Regions from separate parts of the Bacillus jepli genome, predicted to be linked through region 1. Evidence: riboswitches for the same ligand, from Rfam matches in the RefSeq annotation. Region 1 holds a riboswitch; the other holds the start of a gene.
The links. Region 1 has a riboswitch for FMN ahead of ribD (bifunctional diaminohydroxyphosphoribosylaminopyrimidine deaminase/5-amino-6-(5-phosphoribosylamino)uracil reductase RibD). Riboswitches for the same ligand answer to the same signal wherever they lie in the genome.

Region 1 (3,391 bases):
CCACATAGGGTCGCTAAGTCAACGGCTGCTTCTGTATGACCTGCCCTGCGGAGAACTCCCCCTTCCTTTGCAATTAAAGGAAAGACGTGACCAGGTCTTTTGAAATCTGACGCTTTTGATTCTGGGTTCAGTAGCTCCATTATGGTTGTTGACCGTTCGATTGCACTTATACCAGTTGTTGTCGTTTTATGGTCAATACTCACTGTAAAAGCAGTGCCATGTGGGTCTGTATTATGCATAACCATTGGATCAAGATTTAATTTTTTCGCTAACGACTTTGAAATAGGCGTACATACGAGCCCACGGCCATGCGTGATCATAAAATTAATGATATCCGGGGTTGCTTTATCAGCAATTGCAATAAAATCACCTTCATTTTCACGATCTTCATCGTCACATACTATGATTACTTTTCCTTGTTTTAGGTCGGCAAGAGCATCTTCAATTGGATCAAACATTGTCGTTCCCCCTTTTTATTTAAAGCCATGTTCTTCTAAAAAGCTTGCGGTAATCTTTGATTTAGTTGCTTTTTCATTATTAAAAGATCGTTGCATGAACCGGCTCACATACTTCCCGAGCATGTCACACTCAATGTTTACAATGTCTCCTACACCTTTATTACGTAAAATTGTTTCTGATAATGTATGGGGAATCAAAGAGAGAGTAAATGTATTTTCTGTAAGACCGAAAATCGTTAAACTCGTCCCGTCTACCGCAACCGATCCTTTATGTATCATAAACTCAACAAGCTCTTCAGGTATTTCAATTTCATAGTACACAGCATTTCCTTTTGGTTCTTTTCGAACGATCTTTCCGATACCATCGACATGACCTGAAACGATATGCCCTCCAAAACGTCCACCTGCAGTCATTGCTCTTTCTAGATTGACAGCATGATTTCGCTCTAATTCACGTAAAGAAGTTGATTTCACCGTTTCTGGCATCACATCAACAGTGAAACCATCAGATGTAAATTCCGTTACAGTTAAGCAAACTCCATTGACCGAAATGCTATCGCCTAAGTTTACATCCTCGAGAATCTTTTTAGCTTGGATCACCATTTTAACCGAATCCTGTGACCCATTTATCGCTTTTACTTTCCCGATTTCTTCTACAATCCCTGTAAACATTTTTTCACCTCTATCTCGGTTCTGCTACGATTTTAATATCTTCTCCGAGTTGTTCCACAGATTTAATGGTTAATTGTAATGCATCATTAATAGATTCAATTCCAGTACCACCAATAGAAGTCGGGGCTAGTTTTCCACCTACTAATTTGGGTGCAAGATAGACGATAACTTGGTTAATTGCCTTTTCTTTTAAAAAGCTGCCATTCACTTCTGCTCCACCTTCAACAAAAATGGAGGATATCCCTTCTTCTGCTAGACGTGCAAGTAGAGTGTTAACTAAAATGTTAGACTCCTGCAATTGAATAATTCGAACACCCTTTTTATCGGAGAATTCATTCATTTGCTCTTCATTTACTTGATTCGTAACAATAATCCAGGTCTCTGCCTTGCCGTCATTGACAACTTTCGAATCTAGAGGTGTTCTTAGGGTTGAATCTAAGATGATTCGAATCGGATTTTTACCTGTCCCATTCGGAAGCCTTGTTGTTAAACTTGGGTTATCCACAAGCACTGTATTAACGCCAACAAGAATTGCATCATGAATACTTCTATATAGATGGACATCATTTCTCGCGTCCTCACCAGTTATCCATTTACTTTCGCCAGTAACTGTTGCTATTTTCCCATCTAAAGTGATGGCAGATTTCAAGGTTACATATGGGAGTTTTTTATCTAAAAAATGATAAAAAACTGCGTTTAATGCATCTGCTTGTTCTTTGCATACCCCGACTTCTACTTCAATTCCCGCTGCTTTTAATTTTGCGATTCCTTTTCCAGCAACGAGTGGATTTGGATCGGTCGTTGCAATAATTACCCTTTTCACATTGCTATTTATTAGTAAGTCTGCACATGGCGGTGTTTTACCATGATGACTACACGGCTCCAATGTTACATAAGCCGTAGCATTTTGGGCTTTTTCACCAGCCATCTTTATCGCATGGACCTCCGCATGCGGTTCTCCTGCTTTTAAGTGTGCACCAATGCCCACCACTCGGCCTTCGTTCACAACAACGGCTCCTACAACAGGATTTGGTGTAGTTTGACCGACACCTGCTTTTGCAACATTTATCGCTAAATTCATATAATCTTGATCTCGCACGTTATTTACACTCCTTTCTATTTATCATGTACAATTTACGAGAGTTCTTACTTTGTTCCTAAACAAAAAAGACCTCGGAAAACAATCCGGGGTCCTGGTCGATGTTATTCAAGCAACAGAATATGTATTTTTGCCCATACCAAATAAAGGTATAATGGACAAATTTTTTTCACATACCGTACTAACATCCTTCTCCCATCCAGACTTTAACTGTCGGCCTTGGATTCTCACCAAAGTCCACCATTTTAAATGAATTCTCATGGCATATAGCCTATCAACATTAGAATGTTAATAATAAAATGGGTCACGGGCTTAGAACAATTGTTCATCACCGTCGGTAAGGAATTTCACCTAACCCCGAAGGAAAATATTTTTTTCTTTTAGCGATGTAAATCAGTATAACATAAAGTACTCTTATTTTGTCGAATTTAATGCTTTACAATACAAATTATGTATTTTAGTGTTCATATGAATGATCCTACACAATAAACAACCAATAAATAACTCCCCATGCAATTGCAATGAATAGCAAAATAAAAAATACTGTCCATCTTCCTTTACCCAACTAGTTTCACCTCAAGATTCATTATAGGACAAACAAAAAGACACAACAAGAATGACCTGTTGTGCCTTAATCAAATACGCCTTGGCGTATTTGTGCCCGATTTTTTTAGGCCCACACGAGGTGGGTCACAAAGACGTTGCCACAGGAAGTGGCGTTCTTAGTCTTTGATCTTATGCTCGAAAATTTCCTTTAAAAAATCGTGGCATCCGCCGGAGGCTATAACTATATTCAGCAGAGGTTTGGGCTTTGCTGAATATAGTTATCTTACTCTTCCCAAACTTTAACTTCTTTCATTACATCGCCTTGTTTAATACGGTATACTGACTCCAATCCTTCAATCACTTGACCAAAAACAGTGTGCACACCATCTAAATGTGGCTGTGACTCATGTACGATGAAAAATTGGCTTCCACCAGTATCTTTTCCAGCGTGTGCCATAGACAATGCTCCTGGTACATGTTTATGTGGATTTCCTTCTGTTTCACATTTAATTGTATACCCTGGACCACCTGTTCCATTTCCACGAGGGCAGCCGCCTTGAGCGACAAAGCCAGGAATGACACGGTGGAATGTTAAGCCATTATAAAACCCTTCATT
Region 2 (3,391 bases), 520 kb from region 1:
AAACATACTTTAGAGCATACAGAAAAAATTAGAGTTGGTTCCGGTGGTGTTATGCTTCCAAACCATTCACCATTAGTTGTGGCTGAACAATTCGGTACAATGGCGACCATTTATCCAAACCGTCTTGATTTAGGTCTAGGAAGAGCACCAGGTACGGATATGATGACAGCAAATGCTTTAAGACGTTCAAATAATGATTCTGTTTACACCTTTCCTAATGATGTAAAGGCTTTACTCACCTACTTTGGTCCGATGGAAAGCCAAGGGTATGTAAAAGCTTATCCTGGAGTGGATACAAATGTACCAATCTATATTCTTGGTTCTTCAACGGATTCTGCTTATTTAGCAGCAAAATTAGGACTTCCGTATGTATTTGCCTCACATTTTGCACCTAGATATATGGAAGAGGCGATTTCCATTTATCGCAAACGTTTTGAACCATCCGAATATTTAAGCTCACCATACATGATGGTTTGCCTAAATGTTATTGCAACAGAAACGGATGAAGAGGCGAAACGAGAAATCACAACCATGCAGCAATTTTTCTTAAACGTTGTACGTGGTTCCCAAAACCCATTACAACCACCAGTTGACAACATGGATGAACTTTGGAACGCACAAGAAAAAGAAATGGCAAAATCCATGTCTAGTGTCACATTATTAGGCAGCAAAGATTCCATTCGCAAGCAATTGACAAGTTTCCAAGAAAAATATAATGTCGATGAGCTTATGGCTGTTTCTTACATCTATGATCCGGACAAACAAAAGCGTTCATATGAGATTTTAAAAGAAGTTGTCGATGGAAAATGAGTTTTAAAGGGTATTTTGCTGATTATGCTGTGGCTTTAATCCTAAATTGGGCAATTTGAAGCAAATTGCTTCACAACGGATATAAAACTTGATATTATAAAGTGAAACTAAATATTGATCTATCTTCGGGGCTGGGTGAAAATCCCGACCGGCGGTGATGAGATTACTCTCTAAGCCCGCGAGCCGTAAGGCAGGATTTGGTGCGATTCCAAAGCCGACAGTATAGTCTGGATGGGAGAAGATGGAGGTTCTGCGCGTTCAAAAATTTTACTATGATTGAACGTTTATTAAGCGTGCCTTTTACATTAACTCCCTCAAGAAGCCATTTCTTGGGGGTTTTTATTTGGGTATGACTTAAATGCTGAACCTTTCTTCTTTTGAGGTGGATCGACAAAAGAGGAGAGGAAAGAAAAAATGAAGAAAATACCTTTACGTCAATTTGTGGCAATTGCAATGCTAAGTACGATTTCGTACATCTTAATGTTTTTGAATTTTCCATTGCCAACATTCCCAAGCTTTTTGAACGTCGATTTTAGCGATGTTCCAGCATTGCTTGCAGCACTCATTTTTGGACCGATGGCCGGAATCCTGGTTGAATTATTCAAAAACATGATTGATTATTTCATCACTGGAAGTGAAACTGGGGTACCTGTTGGTCATATTTCAAACTTTGTAGCAGGGATTATATTTGTTCTCACAACCTACTATATTTTTAAACTATTAAAAACGAAATTAGGCTTAACAATTGGATTAATTGGCGGTACAGCGATGATGGCAATCATCATGAGTGTCCTTAACTACTATGTCTTCCTACCGGCATTCAACTTTTTCTTGAATATCCCGGCCATGTCAGCACCAGAGACACTCAAAATGGTGGTTTACGCAATTCTTCCATTTAACATATTAAAAGGATTAATTGTAGCAACAATCTTCATGTTGTTGTATACTCGTCTACACCCGTGGATTAATAAACAAGCGTCGATATAAATGAGTTGATATAGCAAGCACCCGGGGGCGGGTGCTTGTTTTGTTTTTACAGCTACCAAAGTCGAGAAAGTCCTATTTCATTTCAAATCTTTGAAAATCGTTTTTCATAATCCTAGTTAATGGTAAACTAGTAAAAGAATGATAAAAGGGGATGAAAACTATGAAGAAGAAAATCGTCCTTGCAGGTGGTACTGGTTTTGTGGGATCCTATTTTTTAAAAAGGTTTACTGAACTTGGGTATGTAGTAAAAGTGATTTCAAGAAATGCCCCAAACATCACTTGGGATGATAGGGAAGGAATTATACAAGCACTTGAAGACTCCGAGATGATTATCAATCTCGCAGGGAAATCAGTCAATTGCAGATATAACGACAAAAATAAACAAGAAATTTTCCTCTCTCGAACGGAGACTACGAAAATATTAGGCAATGCCCTCGAAGAATGCAAAAATCCGCCAAAATTATGGATTAATTCCAGCACAGCAACGATCTATCGGCATGCTGAAGATAGACCGATGACAGAAGAATCTGGGGAAATAGGTACTGGTTTTTCAGTGGATGTTGCAAAAAGATGGGAAGAAGCCTTTTTTTCTTATCAATTCCAAAGAACGAGGCAGGTAGCGTTAAGAATCTCGATTGTACTTGGAGCCGGTGGAGGTGTAATGATTCCATATAAAAACTTAGTTCGTTTTGGTCTTGGTGGGATCCAGGGACCTGGTAGTCAAAAATTCAGTTGGATTCATATTGAAGATTTGTTCAATATTGTACTTTATATACGTGATCATTCCCATCTAACTGGAGTCTTTAACTGCTCAACTTCGAATCCAATTACAAATCGCGAGTTAATGAATAATCTCCGAGACGCATATAATCGTAAATTCGGATTACCATCCCCAGCTTGGCTTCTTGAACTTGGTGCGATTTTTATTAGAACGGAAACTGAATTAATTTTAAAGAGCAGATGGGTTATTCCAGAAAGACTGAATAAGGAAGGATTTATTTTTTCTTATCCAACAATCGAGGACGCACTTACACAAATAACAAAAAATAATTGAAACTATTTTCCTATAAATTCGTAAACAATAGTGTTAAAACTAAAATTGGAGATGATTTTATGGAAAGTAAAGGCTGCGTTAAATGCGGAAGCACAAATGCTGGAACGAAAGATGTATTGATGACAGGTTCTGGACTTACTAAAATGTTAGATATTCAAAACAATCGTTTTACTGTTGTGTATTGTAAGAATTGCGGATACTCTGAATTCTACAACAAGAATTCTTCTACTACATCAAATATCCTTGATTTATTCTTTGGATAATGTGATGAAGGGTAAACATAAATCATGCTGCACAAGCTCAGTATACAAACTAATAATCGCGACCAAATGGTAGATGTAACAGAAAAAGTTCAAGCCATTATTGACGAAAAGGGGATAAGAGAGGGTGCTGTGATTGTCTATTGTCCACATACAACAGCTGGGATAACGATTAATGAGAATGCGGACCCCGATGTAAAACGTGACATGATTCGCCGTTTTGATGAGGTATATCCTTGGCATCATAAGCTTGATCGTCACATGGAAGGAAACACCGCAG

Region 2: linked by a shared signal. The riboswitch ahead of ABC371_RS17565 (ECF transporter S component) and the one ahead of ribD (bifunctional diaminohydroxyphosphoribosylaminopyrimidine deaminase/5-amino-6-(5-phosphoribosylamino)uracil reductase RibD) in region 1 are both predicted to bind FMN.

Annotation. Positions count from the first base shown of each region.
Region 1 is NZ_JBDFMO010000001.1:2,908,976-2,912,366, reverse strand. Features, by position in the region: gene ABC371_RS14845 (bifunctional 3,4-dihydroxy-2-butanone-4-phosphate synthase/GTP cyclohydrolase II) at 1-458, opposite strand, end outside; gene ribE (riboflavin synthase) at 474-1,130, opposite strand; gene ribD (bifunctional diaminohydroxyphosphoribosylaminopyrimidine deaminase/5-amino-6-(5-phosphoribosylamino)uracil reductase RibD) at 1,141-2,211, opposite strand; FMN riboswitch at 2,413-2,598, opposite strand; gene ABC371_RS14830 (peptidylprolyl isomerase) at 3,059-3,391, opposite strand, start outside.
Region 2 is NZ_JBDFMO010000001.1:3,427,237-3,430,627, forward strand. Features, by position in the region: gene ABC371_RS17560 (LLM class flavin-dependent oxidoreductase) at 1-810, shown strand, start outside; FMN riboswitch at 928-1,057, shown strand; gene ABC371_RS17565 (ECF transporter S component) at 1,225-1,797, shown strand; gene ABC371_RS17570 (TIGR01777 family oxidoreductase) at 1,958-2,851, shown strand; gene ABC371_RS17575 (zinc ribbon domain-containing protein) at 2,911-3,114, shown strand; gene ABC371_RS17580 (secondary thiamine-phosphate synthase enzyme YjbQ) at 3,139-3,391, shown strand, end outside.